Regions from separate parts of the Nocardia sp. Tas62D01 genome, predicted to be linked through region 3. Evidence: riboswitches for the same ligand, from Rfam matches in the RefSeq annotation. Region 3 holds a riboswitch; each other region holds the start of a gene.
What was found. Region 3 has a riboswitch for S-adenosylmethionine ahead of ACV7NQ_RS23200 (bifunctional o-acetylhomoserine/o-acetylserine sulfhydrylase). Riboswitches for the same ligand answer to the same signal wherever they lie in the genome.

Region 1 (6,515 bases), 1.1 Mb from region 3:
TGCACCACGCAGCCACGTTCCACGGTCGCGCCGTCGCCGAGAGTCACCAGGTCTGCCTCCGGTAGCCAGTAGGACTCGCACCATACCCCGCGCCCGATCTGCGCGCCGAGCCCACGAAGCCAGAGATTCAGCACCGGAGTACCCGTCGCGGCGCGCGCGAACCATGGTGCGGCAACGGTCTCGACGAAGGTGTCGGCAACCTCGTTGCGCCACACGAACGAACTCCACAGCGGATGCTGCTCGGCGCGAATTCGGCCGACCAACAACCACTTCGCGGTGACCGCGCTCGCACCGGCGCCCGCGCCCGCGGCCAGCAGCACCAGCCCGCTGAGCAGCGCGGCGGCCAGGTAGCCGATTGATTGCGCGGTCCAGGCCAGCGTGAACAGAACGCCGAGACCGATGGCGAAGCTCACCAGTACCGGTATGAGCCTGCAGGTTTCGACGATGCCGCGGGCCACCTTCAGCCGTAGCGGCGGATCGAAGGTGCGCTCGGTATCGCCGGACCCTGAGGCACGACGCAATCGGACCGGCGGGCTGCCCAGCCAGGACGAGCCTGCCTTGGACTTCGACGGCGCCGCGGACAGCACAGCGACCAGACCGTTTTTCGGCACTCGCCGTCCTGGCGCGGTCATTCCGGAGTTGCCGAGGAACGCGCGTTTGCCGATCTTCGCATCGCCGATGCGCAGCCAGCCGCCGCCGAGTTCGTAGCTGGCGATCATGGTGTCGTCGGCGAGGAACGCGCCGTCGGCGATTGTGGTGAATTTCGGCAGCAGCAGCACCGTGGACGCCTCGACGCTCTTGCCGATCTTCGCGCCGAGCAGGCGCAGCCACAGCGGGGTGAGCAGGCTGGCGTAGAGCGGGAACAGGAAGGTGCGTGCCGAATCTAGCAGTCGCTCGGTGGCCCAGACCTGCCAGCCGACGCGGCTGCGCACCGGGTGGTGGCCTTCGGTTAGGCCGATGCCGAGCAGCCGGACCGCGACCACGGTCGCGACCGCGTGGACGATCAGACTGAGCAGGGTGGCGACGGGCAGGATCGCGAAGCCCCGGCCGAGCGCGCCTGCGAGGGTGCGGGCGTCGCGAATGAACCAGGCGATGAACGCGCCGCCTGCGGCCAGGCCGAGAATGGGCATGGCGGCCAGCGCCATCGAGGTCACGCCGAAGATCGCGACCCAGTGCGCGGCTCTCGCGGGGGTGTGGTCGGGCCAGCGGTGTTGGGCCTTACCGACTTTCGTCGCGGGCGAGCCCGCCCATTCCTGCTCGGCCTTGACCTTGCCCGATACCGCCGAGCCGGGTGCGATCTCCGCGTTCTTGCCGATTTTGCTGCCGGGCAACAGGATCGAGCGCGCGCCGATTACCGCGCCGGGGCCGATGACGATCGGTCCGACGTGCACCACATCGCCGTCGATCCAATAGCCGGACAGGTCGACCTCGGGTTCCACACTGCAGCCGTCACCGAGTTCGAGCATTCCGGTCACCGGAGGGAGGGTGTGCAGGTCGATGCCATTGCCGATCTTCGCGCCGAGCGCTCGTGCGAAGGGCACCATCCATGGTGCGCCGGAAAGGCTTTCGGCTCCGCTGGCCTCCGACAGCCGGACCGCCGCCCACAAGCGCAGGTGCACCGATCCGCCGCGTGGATAGCTGCCGGGGGCGACACCGCGCAGCAGTACCCGAGCGCCGGTCGCGCAGATGACCATTCGGCCCGGTGGGGAGATGAAGAGCAGGAACGCGGCCAGGGTCCACCACCAGGACAGGTGTGGCAGCCACGGCAGCGAGCCGGACCAGCCCGCGATATTCCCGACGATCGCCAGCCAGGTGAGCCACTGCATTCCGGTGAGGGTGGACAGCGGGATGGTGGCAAGCACCTGGATCCACTGGGCGCTGAGCGGGGTCGGACGAACGGTGCGTATTTCGGTGGCGGCCGTCGGAGCGGTCTCGTCCAGCAGTTCGGCGAGTGCGCCGAGGCGGGGATGGTCGTAGAGGTCGGCGACAGTGACGCGTGGGTAGCGCTCGCGCAGCGCGGTGACCAGTTGTGCGGCCGCCAGCGAGCTGCCGCCGAGGTCGAAGAAGTCGATGTCGGGGCCGGTGACTTCGGCGCCGAGGATCGAATCCCACAGTCCGGCAACCCAGCGCTCGGTTTCGGTGAGGTTGTGGCTCGGGGTTTCGGTGGCGTTCGGCAGCGGCCATGGCAGCGCGTCCCGGTCGACCTTGCCCGAGGTGCGGGTGGGCAGTTCGGACACGATGGCGAGCCGGGGCACCAGCGGCTCCGGAAGTTGTTCCGCGAGTAGAGATCTGGCTGCCGTGATGTCGAAGTCGGGGGTGGTGCCGGTCAGGTAGCCGACCAGGATCTTGTTGCCCGCCTTGGTGGTTCGAATCGCCGCAGCGGCTCCGGTGACACCGGGCAGATGCTGTAGTGCGTTGTCGATCTCGCCGAGCTCGATGCGGCGTCCGCCGAGCTTGATCTGGTCGTCGGCGCGGCCGAGGAAGACCAGGCCCGCGCGGTCGTTGCGCACCAGGTCGCCGCTGCGATAGGCGCGCTCCCAGTCGAGTGATGGTAGGGGAGCGTACTTTTCGGCATCCATCGCCGGATCGAGATAGCGGGCGAGGCCGACGCCGCCGACCACGAGTTCGCCGGATTCGCCCTCGCCCACCGGATTTCCGGCGGGGTCGACGACGGTGAGATCCCAGCCGTCCAGCGGGAGACCGATCCGGACCGGGAAGCTGCCGTCGAGCAGCGCCGCGCAGGCGACGACGGTGGCTTCGGTGGGGCCGTAGGTGTTCCATACCTCACGGTCGGAATCCTCGTTCCCGGCAAGGCGTTCGGCGAGTTCCGGCGGCACCGCTTCGCCGCCGAAGATCAACAGGCGGACCGGGTCGAGCGCCTCGGCCGGCCAGCTCGCGGCCAGGGTGGGCACCGTGGAGACGATGCTGATCTCCCGGCGCACCAGCCAGGGGCCGAGGTCCGCTCCGGTGCGCACCAGGGCGCGCGGCGCGGGCACCAGGCAGGCCCCATTGCGCCAGGCCAGCCACATTTCCTCGCAGGAGGCATCGAAGGCAACCGAGAGCCCGGCGAGCACCCGGTCGTCCGGGCCGATCGGGGCGTCCTGGAGGAAAAGTCGCGCCTCGGCGTCGACGAACGCGGCGGCGTTGCGATGGGTGACCGCAACACCTTTCGGTGTCCCGGTGGAACCGGAGGTGAAGATAATCCAGGCGTCGTCGGCGGGGGTGGGCGCGTCGCGGTTCGGCTCGGAACCCACCGCGGTTGGTTCCGCGCCCGCCGCGGTCGGCTCGACGCCCGCGGCCGTCACGATCACGGTGACCCGGGCTTCGCCGAAGACCAGCCGGGCTCGCTCCTGCGGGTCGTCCGCGTCGACAGGTACGTAGGCCGCTCCCGCGTGCAGGATGGCGAGGATGGTGACGTACAGCTCATGGGTGCCGGATGGCATCCGCACGCCGACCCGGTTGCCCGGGCGCACGCCCGCCGCGGTGAGCCGGGTGACTCCGGCCTCGATCTCGGCCAGCAATTCTGTGTAGCTGAGCACGACGCGCCCGTCATCGATGGCGGCGGCGTCGGGGTGGGTGTGGGCGGTGCTGGCCAAGATGTCGACGAGGGTCCTGGCCTGCGGGGCGAGTGCGGTGCCCAGCAGTGGGTCGGGGGCTGATTTCCCTGCCGTCGGGCCCTCGCCCGCCACGGCGTCGACCTGCGGCTGCAGCATCACGTCCTGCCCACCTCTCATAGACCTGCCTAACGCTTCACGAGTGTTGTTTCACAAGAGGGTTACCAATGGGCAAACGCCATGGTGACCAACAGTCCACGGTACCCGCGGTACCGGCCCTTTGCGGTCTACTGAACCGGTCGGTCGGTCTGTTCAGCTGTCGTTATCGCGATGGGATGTCGTAACCGAGGCTTTGAGCGCCAGCCGATGCAGGCTCTGTCGTTCCTCCGCATCGAGGCGGGAGCAGCTCGAGACATTCCGCAACTGGGTTTGACGTGCGAGAATAGTGCCCGGCGGCGCCGCGCTCGCTGGGTCGGGTTTTCGAAGCTGATTGACAGCTGCACGGTGCGTCTGTCAATCTCGGATCAGGTCATGAGTACCAGCATCAAGCCCTGGCTAGCTGGTCGGCAACCCTCCTCCGCGGTGGGGTGCTCCAGGTGACGACCTGGCCGCCGCCCGACCGGGCGCGGCAAGCGCGGACTCGAATAGCCCCTGGTTATGGGTCCCATAGCTGACGGGATTTCGTGATGACTGCTGTTGCGGATAAGATCTGTGCCGCCCTCGCCCGAGTCTCCGGCGACGACCTGCGGGTGCCGCTGGTCCAGGGCGGAACGACCACCTACGCGAACTTCGACTACGCCGCGAGTGCTCCGGCATTGGCGCAGGTCACCGACAGAGTGCAGCAGCTGCTGCCGTTCTACGCGAGCGTGCACCGCGGTGCAGGCTACGCCTCGCGGATCTCCACCGACTGCTACGAGACCGCCCGCGGATCGGTGACGCGGTTCCTCGACGCCGCCGACGACCAGGTGGTGGTGTTCACCCGCAACACCACCGATTCGCTGAACCTGCTCGCGGCCTGCGTCCCCGGCGACACCGTGGTGCTGGATATCGAGCATCACGCGAATTTCCTGCCGTGGACCAGGCACGGGCGCCGCGTGGTTCGGGCCGCCGACACTGTCGACGAAACCATCCGATTGCTCATCGCCGAGCTGTGCAGCAAGCCTGCTGCGCTGCTGGCGATCACCGGCGCCTCCAATGTCACCGGCGAGGTGCTGCCGCTGGAGCGGCTGGCCACCATCGCCCACCAATGCGGCGCTCGAATCTTGGTGGATGCCGCTCAGCTGGCGCCGCATCGCCGAATCAGCCTGCGCGACACCGGGATCGACTACCTCGCGTGCTCCGGTCACAAGCTGTACGCGCCGTTCGGTGCCGGCGTGCTGGTCGGCCGTCGGGATTGGCTCGACGCAGCCGAGCCGTACCTTGCCGGTGGCGGCGCGGTCCGCGAGGTGTCCACCACCCGCGCCGATTGGGCCCCCGCCCCGCAGCGCCACGAGGCGGGCTCGCCGAACGTCCTCGGAGCCGCCGCCCTTGCCGCCGCCTGTGACGCGCTCTGTGCGATCGATCCGGAGACCCTCATCACCCACGAGCGCCTGCTCGCCGACCGCCTCCGCGCCGGGCTGTCCGCCATCCCCGGTGTGAACCTGCTGCGCATCTGGAGCGACAGCCCCGACACCGTCGGCATCGTTGCCTTCACCCTCGACGGTTTCGTCCCCGGCCACGTCGCCGCGTACCTCTCCGCCGAACACGGCATCGGCATCCGCGACGGCCGCTTCTGCGCCCACCCGCTGCTCGCCCGCCTCGACCTCGACGGCGCCCTGCGCGCCAGCATCGGTCTCGGCACCAGTTCCGCCGATGTGGACCGCCTCGTCAACGCCGTCGCCACCCTCGTCGAGTCCGGCCCCACCTGGGACTACGCCACCACCGACGGCCTCTGGAATCCCACCCCCGAGACCCGTCCCTTCTCCACCACCGATTCCGGGGCCGGCGCGGCACCCTGCCTGATCGGCTGACCGTCTCGGGTCGAGCTCGGCGCTACAGACGGCCCGCCGCTGATCGGGTCGGCGGCGGGGGTGTTCGGTGTTTCGGTCGACATTCGATTGCGGCGCTGCGTGATCGACTCGCGCGACCGCACAGCTCGACTTGTGGACGGGTCGATGATTGGAAAATGCAGGAACCGGAGCCGCTGGGACGAGCCCCCGATGAGCGACCGACTCGAGCGGGCAAGTCCGAACCCAGACCGACCAGCTGACCACCGAATGTCGACCGTCCGGGCGCGACTCGATCGACGGTGCTTCAGTCGCCGAGCGAAGTCGGGCGGTGGTAGCGGCCGTTGTAATAGAGCAGCGGCGCGGCGGCGGGCTTCTCGTCGGTGTTGTCGTGGACCCGGGTGACCAGGCCGACGACGAGGGTGTGGTCGCCGATGGGGATCAGTTGTTGGATGGTGGCCCGGACCCAGATGGGGGTGCCGTGCAGCACGGGCTCGCCGGTGTCCAGGGTGGTCCACAGGGAGCGGTCGGCGAAGCGTTCCTCGGCGGTGCGCGCGAAGCGCTGGGCCAGGTGGTGCTGGTGTTCGCCGAGGAAGTGGATGACTATGGAATTGGCCTCGAGCAGGGCCGCGATGCTCGACGAGGTGTGCGCGATATTGAACGAGACCAGCGGTGGCTCCAACGACAGCGACGCGAACGAGGTCGCGGTGAACCCGATCGGACCCTTCGGAGAGCAGAGCGTGACCACCGTGACACCCGCGGGGTAGTGGCGCATGGAGGCGCGGTACTGCTCGGCGGTGATGCCGCTCAAATCGTTGGGGATCTGGAAATCGGTGGCGGGCCGGTGTGCTTCGGTCACATGACGAAACTACGCCCGGATTGCGGCCCGTGGGCGGGCGCGTTCGATTGATGTTCGTCCGGTGATTTTGCGCTGCTCCGGAACCCAGTCGGCGGGCGGGCCGCGATTCAATCCACG
Region 2 (6,515 bases), 2.0 Mb from region 3:
ACCTGGTGCCCGGGGCAGATAAGTTCCTGGCCGAGTTGCGCGACAACGAGACGCCATTCCTGGTGCTCACCAACAATTCGATCCGCACCCCACGCGACCTGCAAGCCCGGCTGCGCCACACCGGACTCGACATACCGGAAGAAGCCATCTGGACCTCGGCGCTGGCGACCGCGACCTTCCTGAATGACCAGCGCCCCAACGGAACCGCTTATGTGGTCGGCGAATCCGGTCTCACTACCGCGCTGCACGAGATCGGCTACGTCCTCACCGACAGCGATCCCGATTATGTGGTGCTCGGCGAGACCCGCACCTACTCATTCGAGGCGATCACGACCGCCATCCGCCTGGTCGATCGCGGAGCGCGGTTCATCGCCACCAACCCGGATGCGACCGGTCCGTCCCGCGACGGACTGCTGCCCGCCACCGGTTCGGTCGCCGCGCTGATCACCCGCGCGACCGGCCGCGACCCGTATTACGTCGGCAAGCCGAACCCGCTGATGATGCGGTCGGCGCTGCGGCGGATCGGCGCGCATTCGCAATCCACCGTGATGATCGGAGACCGCATGGACACCGATGTCATCTCGGGCCTGGAGGCGGGCATGCGGACCATCCTGGTCACCACCGGCATCTCCACCCGCGCCTCGGTCGAGCAGTACCCCTACCGCCCGACGCTGGTGGTCGACTCCGTCGCCGACCTCGTAGGCCGGACCGGGACACCCTTCGACTAAATCGCCCGAGCCGAAAGGTTCGGGCCGATCAGGTTTCGTCGTAGGTGATGACGTCGAGGGCGGCGGAGAGCTTGGTCAGTACGTCGACGGTGAGGGCGAACTGGTCAGGGCCTAGTTCGGTCATGACTCGTTCCGCGACGATAGCGTGCTGCGGGTTGATGCGTTTGATCGCGTCGCGGCCCGCCTCGGTGACCGCCACCAGTTTTGCGCGGCGATGCGCGGGGTTCGGGCGGTATTCGGCAAGTCCCTTGTCCACCAAGAGGTCTGCGATGCGCTGCACGCTCTGGCCCTGTCATATTTGACAGCATGCTGTCAATGATGCGAGGCAGCGATTGCGCAACACCGACGCTCATCACCGCCACCCATCGGCGATGCCAGGTACTCCGATCACCGCATGCGCTCGATCTTGGCGAGATGGGCGATATTGGCCCGATCGTGGACATCGATACTGGCCACCGACCCGAACCATGCGTCGAGGATTTCCGTCAGCACGGCACTGGAGGTCGTACGCAGACTCAGCGCAAGGACATTCGCGTCGTTCCACTTGCGCGCACCGGCCGCGGTCGCGGCATCGGCGCAGAGCGCGGCCCGGATACCCGCGACCTTGTTGGCGGCGATCGACGCGCCGGTTCCGGTCCAGCAGCACACGATGGCCTGTTCGGCCCGCCCCGCTGCGACATCACGCGCCGCCGCCTCACTGGCCCAGGCCCAGCCATCGCGTTCCGCATCGGCGAGCGCTCCGTGCGAGACGGTTTCGAGCCCGCGCCGATGCAGCTCCGCTACCAGGTCCTTCGCCACGCCGACGTTTTCGTCCGCAGCTACCGAAATCCGCATACAACCAGGGTAGGCATTGAGCGGCGCCGCCACAGGAGGTCGCCGAGCGGGATATGACCGTGGTGGCTCCGCTCGGCGATAGGAACGCCTGGCCGAGGTGTCGCCCGCCTATCGCCAGGCCAGCGGGGGCCCCGGCTGGGCGCTTCGCTGCTGGTGCGGAGTGGGTCCTACCGGCGGGCACGCGCTCAGTCCGAATTCGGGAGGACACGCGGAAGCCGGTCACGCGGCCGCATGGAGCGTCGCGTGACCGGAACCCTCAGCTCAGTGCGTGGTCGAGATCATTCAACAGGTCGTCGACGTCTTCTAGACCGACAGAGATACGCACGACGCCGTCGGTCAGCCCGATGGTGGCGCGGCCCTCGGGACCCATGGCGCGGTGGGTTGTGGTGGCGGGATGGGTGATCAGGGTCTTGGAGTCACCGAGATTGTTCGAAATGTCGACGATGCGCAGACGGTTGAGCACCTCGAAGGCGCGCTTCTTGCCTTCGTCCGCGGGCGCGTTCAACTCGAAAGTGACAACGGTGCCGCCGCCGCTCATCTGGCTGGTCGCCAGCGCGTGCTGCGGATGCGATTGCAGGAAGGGGTATTTCACCCAGCCGACGGACTTGTCGCCCTCGAGGAACTCGGCGATGCGCAGCGCGGATCCGGTCGAATGACGCACCCGCAGCGGCATTGTCTCCAGGCCCTTGAGCAGGGTCCACGCATTGAACGGGCTCAGTGCCGGACCGGTATGGCGCATCAGGTTTTTCACCGGGCCGTCGATGTAGTCGTGCGGGCCGAGGATGGCGCCACCGAGCACGCGGCCCTGGCCGTCGATGTGCTTGGTGCCGGAGTACACCACCACATCGGCGCCGAGTTGGAAACCGCGTTGCAGCAGCGGGGTAGCAAAGACGTTGTCCAGCACCACTTTCGCACCCGCGGCGTGCGCGAGTTCGGTGACGCGGCGGACATCGACCAGCGTCTGCATCGGGTTGGCCGGGGTCTCGAAGAACACCGCCTGGGTGGGCACCGACAGCGCCTGCTCCCACTGGTCCAGGTCGTCGCCGTCGACGAAGACGGTCTCGATGCCCCAGCGCGGCAGGATCTCGTTGCACACCACGAAGCAGGAGCCGAACAGGCTGCGCGCGGCGACAAGTCGATCACCAGCACCCAGCAGCGCACCGAGCGCGGTGAATACCGCGGACATGCCGCTGGCCGTGGCGAAGCAGGCTTCGGCGCCGTCCATCAGGCGCAGCCGCTCCTCGAACATGGCCACCGTCGGGTTGCCGTAGCGGGAGTAGACGAAATGCTCGACGTCGCCGGTGAACGCGGCCTCGGCGGCCTCGGCGCTCTCGTAGACGAATCCGGAGGTCAGGTACAGCGCCTCAGCCGTCTCCTCGAAACCGGAGCGGCGCAGGCCACCTCGTACGCCGAGGGTCGCGGGTCCGACGCCGTTCGGCAGCGGCTTGTCGAAGGAGCCACCGGTGATCACGACTGCCTCCCAACGGCACAGTTCCGAGTGCGACACGGCGGTGCGAGCAACGCACGCCCGATCATGACTGCCGCCACGGCAGTCCGAGGGCGCGCCAGCCGGAGCCGCCGCGGTGGCCGGACTCGTCGAGTCCGCCTTCGAAGCCCTCTAGCACGTTGTAGGCCGGGGCGATCCCGAGACCGGTCGCGACGTTCGCGGCGTGCGCGGAGCGCTGACCGGAGCGACACAGGAACACGACGGGGGCCTCCGGGTCGCGGGCGTCGAGCGCTTCGCTCAGCTGCTCGGCGAATGCGCTGTTGCGGGCGCCGGTGCCGTCGACCCATTCGATCAGCACCGTCGGCCGCTCGATCGACGTCGTGTCGGGCACTCCGACGAAGCGCCATTCCGCCTCGGTACGCACGTCCACCAGGACGGCTTCGGGGTTGTCCCGCAATAACTCCCACGCCTGCTGTGGGGTGATGTCACCGGCATAACTCATCTGGACCTCCTGTGAATCCGCTCTTGCCGCACCTGGGTTCCGGTGTGCGGCCAGGTCGTCACCCGGAGCACCCCGCCGCGGCGGAGGGTTGCCGACCAGCAAGCCGGGGCTTGACGCTGGTTCTCATGACCTAGTCTGAGATTGCCTGGGTCTGGGTCGCCCTGTCAAACCCCAGTTCACGACACGCGATGATCAATGGCAGATGAGCCAGCGATCGCCGGTTCTGGCCAGATTCCAGGTCGCGGTGTCCTCGCGGCCGTTGAACTTGGTGGTGACCGTCGCCTTCGCCCGGTCTCCGTCGACCATTGGATTGTCGACTTTGGTTATCTCGACCGTCTTTCCGGTTTCTACGCCACCCAGCTGCTGCGCCAGCGACGACTTGCGCTCGTCGAAGCCCGCGCAGGCCACGCCGGGCGGTGGCGAGACATCGGTGCGACCTCGGGCGTCAGCGTAGTTGCGGACCGCCGCCGCGATGCGGTCGGCGTCTGTGACATTTTTCTCAGCCGGTGACAGCAGCCCGCCGAGCACCACCGCGACGATCACGATGCCCGCGAGTACCGCGGCCGCGATGAAGGGCCACGCGGAGCGGGAGTCGGTCTGATCGACCTCGATTACTTCGCCGTCTTCGGCGCCGGTTTGCTGATCGGTCATGCCACGATGATCCCTGGTCTGCGGGGTTATCCGGCGTTCGCCCCCGTCTTCGTCGACACGCCAGGAGCCGTTCGAGGTCACTACTCGGCGCGGCAGCCGTTAACGATGGCCGCGGAGTGGGTACGCAACGAAGGGCAGGCCGTTGTGGCATCCGGCGGGTCACCGCACCGGCGCGGGCGCCGTAGTGGACCACCGATAGAATTGCGAGACGGCCGCCTGCTGTCATAGCCAAAGGGCAGCGAGTCAGTGCCAGTGTCCGCATCGTCGGATGCAGCCAAAGTGGCGCGTCGAGTTAGCCTAGGCTAAGACCGACGTCATTAATCGTTTTCGACCATAAGGGTGCGCGTAAGAGATGACCGAACAGAGTGCAGGATCAACAAGCGGTGTACCCGGGCCCTCCGTGGTGACGCAAGCTGCCTCCTCCGGGCCTGACGCGCACACCGCCGAGACCCGCCCGCTCCGCATCGCGATCGTGGGCGCAGGGCCGGCCGGTATCTACGCCGCCGACGCGTTGATGAAGTCCGATGCCGACGTGAGCATCGACCTGTTCGAGCGCATGCCCGCCCCGTTCGGACTGATCCGCTACGGCGTCGCGCCGGACCACCCGCGCATCAAGGGCATCATCACCGCCCTGCACAAGGTACTCGACAAGGAGCAGGTCCGCCTGCTGGGCAATATCGACTACGGCACCGACATCACGCTCGATGACCTGCACACGTTTTACGACGCAGTGATCTTCTCCACCGGCGCGAACGCCGACCGCGCCCTCGACATCCCCGGCATCGGGCTCGACGGCAGCTACGGCGCCGCGGACTTCGTGTCCTGGTACGACGGGCACCCCGATGTGCCGCGTACCTGGCCGCTGGAAGCGGAAAAGGTCGCCGTGCTCGGCGTCGGCAATGTCGCGCTCGACGTGGCGCGCCTGCTCGCCAAGACCGGTGACGAACTGCTGCCGACCGAGATCCCGCCGAACGTCTACGAGGGCCTGAAGGCCAACGAGGCGATCGAGGTGCACGTGTTCGGCCGCCGCGGCCCGGCGCAGGCGAAGTTCACTCCGCTCGAGCTGCGCGAACTCGACCACTCCCCGACCATCGAGGTCATCGTCGACCCCCAGGACATCGACTACGACGAAGGCTCCGAAGCCGCACGCAGGCACTCCAAACAGGTCGACATGGTCGCCAACACTCTGGAGCAGTGGGCGATCCGCGACGCGGGCGACCGCCCGCACAAGCTGTTCCTGCACTTCTTCGAGTCCCCCTCGGAGATCATCGGCGAGAACGGCAAGGTCGTCGGCCTGCGCACCGAGCGCACCCAGCTCGACGGCACCGGAAACGTCAAGGGCACCGGCGTGTTCAAGGACTGGGACATCCAGGCCGTCTACCGCGCCGTCGGCTACCTGTCGCAGAACCTGACCAGCCTGCCGTTCGACGACCAGGCGGGCACCGTGCCCAACGAGGCCGGCCGTGTGATCGGCGACGAGAACGCCGACGGCGTCGAGCGCTACCTGCCCGCCACCTACGTCACCGGCTGGATCAAGCGCGGCCCCGTCGGCCTCATCGGCCACACCAAAGGCGACGCCAACGAGACCGTGGCCTGCCTGCTGGACGACAGCGTGAACTTCACCCCGGCCGGCAAGCCGGAACTGGACGCAGTGACCGAGTTCCTCGAGGGCAAGGGCATCCCGTTCACCACCTGGCAGGGCTGGTACCGCCTCGACGCTCACGAACGCGCCCTCGGCGAGGGCGAAGGCCGCGAACGTGTCAAGGTCGTGGAGCGCGAGGACATGCTGCGCGCCAGCGAGCCGAACAAGGTCTAGTCGGGCAGCTTCCATCCCCTCGGGGGCAGCGGAAATTCCCACACTGAGGCATTCTGTACACGTGTTCGATGCCCATCTCCACATCTTCGACCCGCGGTTTCCGCTGGCCGAGAACGAGGGCTACCTGCCCAACCCGTTCACCATCGCCGACTATCGAAAGCGCATGTCGCGCTTCGATGTCGGCGGTGGCGCCGTGGTGAGCGGCTCCTTCCACGGCACCGACCAGACCTACCTCGAGGCCGCCCTTGCCGAGCTGGGCGAGGGCTGGGTCGGCGTGACCGCCGTCGATCTCGACGCCACCGACGAGGAGATCATCGAGCTCGACCGGATCGGTGTCCGCGGGCTGCGCTTCAACGTCAGACGCGCCGCCGCCGACATCACTGGTATGACGCTGCAGGCACTGCGCGCCCACGAGCTCGTCGGCTGGCATGTCGAGGTCTACATCGACGGCAACATGCTCACCTCACTGCGACCGGTGATCTCCAAGCTCCCGGTCTTCTCCATCGACCATCTCGGCATGTCCGCCGAGGGCCTGCC
Region 3 (6,515 bases):
GCCACCTCCCGCTTCAAACGCTTCGAAGTCGACCTCTGATCCGCTAGATCCCGCCGGGGAAACCAAGTTGGCGCCAGGCCTCGTAGACGGTGACGGCGGCGGCATTGGACAGGTTCATCGAGCGGCGACCCGGCAGCATGGGGATGCGCAGGTGGGCGTCGATGTGTGGATCGTCGAGAACGTCCCCGGGCAGGCCGGTGGGTTCGGTGCCGAACAGCAGCACATCACCTTCACGGTAGGCCACATCGGTGTAGTGAGTTTCGGCCTGCGTGGTGAACGCGAAAACCCGCTCGGGCCGCAAAGCCTCCCACGCCGCCGTGAGATTCTCGTGCACGGTCACCGACGCCAGATCGTGGTAGTCCAGTCCGGCCCTGCGCAGCTTCGACTCCGATAGGTTGAACCCCAACGGTTCGACCAGGTGCAGCTCACACCCGGTTCCGGCGACCAGACGAATCGCATTGCCGGTATTCCCGGGGATGGCAGGCTCGTGGAACATCAAACGGAACACAACGCACCAGCATGTCATGGCGCGGACCGACACGGCAGCGCACCCGCGTAGGACCACCACGGAGGCGCGGACCGCGACGCCGGTTTGTGCGGACGGATAGCGGTAGATCGCGAGCCGACGGGTTTGTCTGCAAGAATCGGGGGGTGACCGACGTCGATCCGTCTCCGGCTGCACGGCAGTCCGGCAGGAACAGCCTGGGGGAGCAGTTCCTGCGCTGTCATCTGCCGATGGTGATCGTAACCGTGGTCATTGTGCTGGCGGTCGTCCTCGTCGCCTCTGATCGCTGGCGGCGTGGCGCGCTGTTCTTCGGCGGCGCGACCCTACTCGCGGCCGCTTTCCGACTGTGTCTGCCCACCGCGCGTGTCGGCCTGCTCGCGGTGCGCAGCAAGCCGTTCGATGTCGCCACCATGAGTCTGCTCGGCACCGCGATCGTCCTCATCGCCGCGACGATCAACACCCTCGGGGTCGGCTGAACCTCCCGCCTGGCAATGGGGCTTGGCTGCACCGCGCGGGGTATCACTCGATGCCGCTGCGTGACACTGTGCTGCGATGAGGATTGGCGGCTTATCCTCACCGCACCGGCTACCGAATAGTCCTGGGGCGCACGGCCTTCAGTGCCGTGGTTCCCAGACCGTTCACGCTCTCGAATCCGCCCGCTGGCTGCATGGCGATCGAAAGGCTTAGGCGGCAGCGGAAATTCAGTCGGCGTTCCGGTGGAGACGGGCCAGCCGCATGGTCTCGGTCAGCAGCTTCGACACTGCGGCGGCTTCGGTCAGGAAGCCGTCGTGTCCATCGCGGGAGTGCACGACTTCCAAACCCTCACAACCGGGTAGGCCGTCGGCCAGTTCCTGCTGCGTGCGCAACGGGTACAGCCGATCGGAGTCCACACCGCCGACCACACACGGCGCCGGGGTAGCGGCCAGCGCGGCCTCGATACCGCCGCGTCCGCGTCCGACATCGTGCCGGTTCATCGCCTCGGTGAGCAACACGTAGGTGGCCGGATCGAAACGGCTACAGAGCTTTTCGGCCTGATGATCCAGGTAGCTCTGCACCGCGTAGCGGCCGCCGCGCCACGGATCCTCGTCACCCTGCGCGTTGTTCTCGAAGCGGTGGTCGAGTTCGGCTTCGGTCCGGTAGGTCAGGTGCGCGATGCGCCTGGCGATGCCCATGCCGGTCATCGGGGCGCGATCGGTGTCGTGATAGTCGCCGCCCTGCCAGTCGGGATCGGCCTTGATGGCGGCGATTTGCGTTGTCTGCGTGCCGATCTGGTCGGCGGTGGCGCGCGCGCCGACCGCGAGCACCAGCGCCGAGGCCACCCGCTCCGGTGCGCCGACCATCCACTCCAGCACCCGCATGCCGCCCATCGACCCGCCGACCACCGAGGCCAGCCGGTCGATGCCGAGCAAGTCGAGCAGCGCCGCTTCCGCCGTCACCTGGTCCCGGATGGAGATCTCCGGAAACCGTGCGCCCCAAGGCTTTCCATCGGGTGCGAGCGAAGTCGGTCCGGTGCTGCCCTTGCAGCCGCCGAACACGTTCGTCGCGATGACACACCACTCGTCGGTATCCAATGGCGCGTCGGGACCGACCATGCCGTCCCACCAACCGGACATCGGATGGATGTCGTCCGGCCTACCGACGACATGTGAGTCGCCGGTCAGCGCGTGTTCGACGAGCACGACATTGTCCAGCGCGGGGGAGAGCTCACCCCAGCGCTGCACGGCCAAATGGACGTCCGGGACGACGGCGCCGTTCTCCAGTCGCACGTCCCCGATGGCGATCATGCCGAGCCGCCCGTCCGGCGGTGGCAGGGCCACCGCCGGAGCGGGACGAGCTGTAGTCGGTTCGGCGCTCACGGTCACGTCGTCGCCGCCGCGAAACCGGCTCGCAGATCGGCCAAAATGTCGTCGATTCCCTCGATGCCCACCGCCAGCCGGACCAGCCCCGGCCTGACTCCGGAAGCCAACTGCTCCTCGGGTGTCAGCTGCGAGTGCGTGGTCGACGCGGGGTGGATCACGAGAGAACGCACATCCCCGATGTTGGCTACATGGCTGTGCAGGGCTAATGCGTCGACGAACTTCTTGCCCGCATCGACGCCGCCGCTCAGCTCGAACGAGACGATCGCGCCGGGGCCCTTCGGCGCGAGCTGCTTGGCGCGCTCGTGCCACGGTGAGGACGGCAGGCCCGCGTAGGCCACCGATTCGACGCCCGGCTGGGTCGTCAGGAACTCGGCCACCGCCTGTGCGTTGGCGACGTGCCGTTCCAGGCGCAGGCTCAGCGTCTCGATGCCCTGGCTGATCAGGAACGCATTGAACGGCGATACCGCCGCGCCCAGATCGCGCAGCAGCTGCACGCGAGCCTTGAGCGCGTAGGCGGGCGCGCCCAGATCGGCGAACACGGCGCCGTGGTAGCTCGGGTCCGGGGTGGTGAAACCGGGGAAGCGTGCCTGGCCCTGCTCGTCACGAACGGTCCAGTCGAACGAGCCGCCGTCGACGATCACGCCGGCGACCGCCGTGCCGTGACCGCCCAGGTACTTGGTCGCCGAGTGCACGACGATGTCGGCGCCGTGCGCCAGCGGCTGGATCAGGTACGGGGTCGCGACCGTGTTGTCCACGATCAGCGGCAGTCCGTTGGCGTGCGCGATGGCGGAGATGCCGGGGATGTCGAAGATGGCGCTGCTCGGGTTGGCGATGGTCTCGCCGTAGAACGCCTTGGTGTTCGGCCGGATCGCCGCGCGCCACTGCTCCAGGTCGTCGGGATCCTCGACGAAGGAGACCTCGATGCCGAGCTTGGGCAGCGAGTAGTGGAAGAGATTGTAGGTGCCGCCGTAGAGATGTGGGCTGGACACGATGTGGTCGCCCGCGGCGGCGAGGTTGAGGATCGCGTAGGTCTCCGCGGCCTGTCCGGAGGCAAGCAGCAGTGCCGCCACACCACCCTCCAGGGCGGCGACGCGCTGCTCCACCACGTCCTGGGTCGGGTTCATGATCCGGGTGTAGATGTTGCCCGGCTCGGCAAGGCCGAACAGTGCGGCCGCGTGATCGGTGTCACGGAAGGCGTAGGAGGTGGTCTGGTAGATCGGGAGGGCGCGAGCGCCGGTGGTGCTGTCGGGGGCCTGCCCCGCGTGCACCTGCTTGGTCTCGAAGGACCACTGTGCCGGATCGGACGACGGGGTCGAATCGATTTCGGACGCGATGGGGTCACTCATGTCGTGCTCCAAAAGGGTTGTTCGCCGGAATTACTGGGTTATCGGGATGTGGGCGACAGACAACAACACATTGGGGATACCTCCTGAATTGCGCGCTTGCTCTCGACTTTCGGGAGCCCGGTCATCACCCGGAGCACCCCACCGCTACTGGAGGGTTGCCGTCCAGCGAGCCGGGGCTTGGCGCTGGCACTCATGACCTGATCGGCATCATAGCTGGCGGTCGGTCGACGACCGAAATCTATTGGTGAAATCACCGGGTTCCGGTGACCCGCGCGCCGCAGCAGGTGCGAACGAACTCGTCGAATGTCGAGGTGAGCGCGTTGCGGCCGGCCGCGGCCGCCGCCAAGGGGTTGTCCTGTTCGAACATGCCGTCCGAACATTCCATCCCGAGGTGGCCGATCAGCTGCCAAGCGCCGACGATCAGCCGCACCGGCAGCGCATCGGGCTGGGTGCCGAGTCGTTCGGCGACCACCGCGGCGATCGCGATGCTCTTGTTGTCGGCTTGCTCGAGGCTACGTGCGCTGACCGCCGGGCTGCTGCGCAGAATTCGCTGCATCTGCTGGAACTGCCGGAACGAGACCGGTCCGTTGCCTTCGGCGGCCTGGTCGACGACTTGCAGCAGCGCCTCGCGCAGCGCCTCCAGCTCGTTGCCGCCGAGCGGGAGCCCACGCAGCGTCTCGGCCACCGCGACGCCGAAGTCCTGTACCGGCCCCAGGACGATGTCCTCTTTGCTGTCGAAGTACCTGTTGACCGTGCGCGGTGATACGTCCGCGGCATTGGCGATCTGCTCGACAGTCGTGGCGTCGAATCCCTGGGCGTCGCAGAGGTCGAGCGCGATCTCGATGATGCGCAACCGAGTCTGCTGCTTCTTGCGCTCACGCAGGCCGGTCGGCGCCGGGTGTGCCGGGGCGCTGGCAGGGTTGTCCGCCGCGGCGCTCGCGCCGGTCGGCGTCGATGACTCGAGCATCTTCCCACTCTATCTTAACCTGCTGTTTTCATGTCCAGAACAGCCAAATGTCTGAGTGCGACATTTTTCTATTGACGACAAATGTCCGATGATGACAGGATAATCGCACTACTTCGAGTTACGAGGAGATCAAGGTGACCGAGACTGCGACAGCGGTAGACGTTCCCGAAAGACAGGGCAGTTCGGCGCGCTGGCTGGCCCTGGGGGTGATCGCATTGGCCCAGCTCATGGTGGTTCTAGATGCCACCATCGTGACCATCTCGCTGCCGTTCGCACAACGTGATCTCGATATCAGTGATGGCAACAAGCAGTGGATGCTCACCGCCTACACGCTGATCTTCGGCGGCCTGTTGCTGCTCGGCGGTCGGCTCGCTGACTACCTCGGTCGGCGTCGGATCTTCATCATCGGCCTGGTCGGCTTCGCGGGTGCCTCCGCCCTCGCGGGTCTGGCGCAGAACGGTGCGGAACTCTTCGCCGGTCGCGCCCTGCAGGGCGCGTTCGCGGCGCTGCTGGCGCCCGCGGCGCTTTCGCTGCTGTCGGTGACCTTCACCGAACCGGGCGAGCGGGCGAAGGCGTTCGGTCTGTTCGCGGGCATTTCCGCGGGCGGCGCCGCGCTCGGTCTGATTGTGGGCGGCGCGCTCACCGAGTACGCGTCCTGGCGCTGGTGCCTGCTGGTGAACACCCCGATCGCGCTCATCGCGTTGCTCGGCGCGCTGGCGTTCGTGTTGAAGGACGTGCCGACACCGCGCACCGGCGGCTACGACGTGCCCGGTGCGGTCACGGTGACCCTCGGGCTGATCGCCATCGTGTACGGATTCAGCCGCGCCGCCGAGGACGGCTGGCTGGCGGGCAGCACCCTCGGGCTGCTGATCGGCGGTGTCGTGCTGTTGGCGGTATTCATGGCGATCGAACGTCGTTCGGCGAATCCGCTGCTGCCGCTGCATATTCCGGGTGAGATCAACCGCGGTGGCGCGTTCCTCGCCGCGCTGCTCATCCCGATCGCGATGTTCGCGATGTTCCTGTTCCTGAGCTACTACTTCCAGATCACGCTCGGCTACTCGTCGCTGAAGGCCGGATTCGCGTTCTTGCCGTTCCCGGCGGGCATCGCGGTGGGTGCCGGCGTCACCAGTGCGCTGCTGCCGAAGGTCGGCCCGCGTCCGCTCATGCTCGGCGGCGCCGTGCTCGGTGTCCTCGGCCTGCTGTGGCTGGCGCAATTGGGCTACGGCGACAGCTACGTGGCCAGCGTGCTGCCCTCGCAGGTGCTGATCGCGCTCGGTATGGGCCCGCTGTTCGTCGGTATGCAGACCGTCGCGCTGCACCAGGTCCAGGAAGAGGATTCGGGTGTGGCCAGTGCGTTGCTGAACGCGGCGCAGCAGGTCGGTGGCGCGGTCGGCACGGCCCTGCTGACCACCATCTCGGTGCAGGTCGCCAAGACCTTCGCGCAGAACAACCCGACGGTCGACAACCTGATGGCCCGTGCCTCGATCCACAGCTACGACGTGGCGTTCTACGTCGGCGCCGGATTCTTCCTCGCCGCCATCCCGGTGATCGCGTTCATGATCCGGGACCGGCCGGAGAATCTGATAGAAGGTTCCGAAGCGGACGCGAGGATTCCGGTCGCGGTCTGAGTCTCGACAGTGGAGTGGTGTCCGGGCATCGCATCTGATCGGGTGCGGTGCCCGGACAACGTCGTTTTGCGGGCCGTGTCGTGGATCACACTCGACGTGACCACGGAGGGAAGGACGCGCGGAGCGGGTAGCTGCGGACCAGCGGACCTGCGCCGAAACGCGGCTATGACAGTGGCGCAGACCGCTCCTGACCTACTTGCCGGTAACCAT

Region 1: it holds a riboswitch for S-adenosylmethionine, as region 3 does, so the genes downstream of both, ACV7NQ_RS18840 (aminotransferase class V-fold PLP-dependent enzyme) here and ACV7NQ_RS23200 (bifunctional o-acetylhomoserine/o-acetylserine sulfhydrylase) in region 3, are expected to answer to the same signal.
Region 2: it holds a riboswitch for S-adenosylmethionine, as region 3 does, so the genes downstream of both, ACV7NQ_RS14505 (rhodanese-like domain-containing protein) here and ACV7NQ_RS23200 (bifunctional o-acetylhomoserine/o-acetylserine sulfhydrylase) in region 3, are expected to answer to the same signal.

Annotation. Positions count from the first base shown of each region.
Region 1 is NZ_JBUYUZ010000001.1:3,876,874-3,883,388, forward strand. It holds gene ACV7NQ_RS18835 (Pls/PosA family non-ribosomal peptide synthetase) at 1-3,713, opposite strand, end outside; SAM riboswitch class IV at 4,082-4,195, shown strand; gene ACV7NQ_RS18840 (aminotransferase class V-fold PLP-dependent enzyme) at 4,241-5,563, shown strand; gene ACV7NQ_RS18845 (flavin reductase family protein) at 5,847-6,398, opposite strand; gene ACV7NQ_RS18850 (YbaK/EbsC family protein) at 6,506-6,515, opposite strand, start outside.
Region 2 is NZ_JBUYUZ010000001.1:2,940,744-2,947,258, forward strand. It holds gene ACV7NQ_RS14485 (HAD-IIA family hydrolase) at 1-728, shown strand, start outside; gene ACV7NQ_RS14490 (MarR family winged helix-turn-helix transcriptional regulator) at 757-1,008, opposite strand; gene ACV7NQ_RS14495 (RpiB/LacA/LacB family sugar-phosphate isomerase) at 1,116-1,562, opposite strand; gene ACV7NQ_RS14500 (O-succinylhomoserine sulfhydrylase) at 1,819-3,033, opposite strand; gene ACV7NQ_RS14505 (rhodanese-like domain-containing protein) at 3,095-3,511, opposite strand; SAM riboswitch class IV at 3,526-3,642, opposite strand; gene ACV7NQ_RS14510 (Rv0361 family membrane protein) at 3,704-4,162, opposite strand; gene ACV7NQ_RS14515 (FAD-dependent oxidoreductase) at 4,515-5,978, shown strand; gene ACV7NQ_RS14520 (amidohydrolase family protein) at 6,040-6,515, shown strand, end outside.
Region 3 is NZ_JBUYUZ010000001.1:4,944,259-4,950,773, forward strand. It holds gene ACV7NQ_RS23180 (DUF167 domain-containing protein) at 1-39, shown strand, start outside; gene ACV7NQ_RS23185 (tRNA (cytidine(34)-2'-O)-methyltransferase) at 44-508, opposite strand; gene ACV7NQ_RS23190 (DUF3017 domain-containing protein) at 736-981, shown strand; gene metX (homoserine O-acetyltransferase MetX) at 1,207-2,367, opposite strand; gene ACV7NQ_RS23200 (bifunctional o-acetylhomoserine/o-acetylserine sulfhydrylase) at 2,364-3,710, opposite strand; SAM riboswitch class IV at 3,798-3,908, opposite strand; gene ACV7NQ_RS23205 (TetR family transcriptional regulator) at 3,961-4,677, opposite strand; gene ACV7NQ_RS23210 (MFS transporter) at 4,812-6,305, shown strand.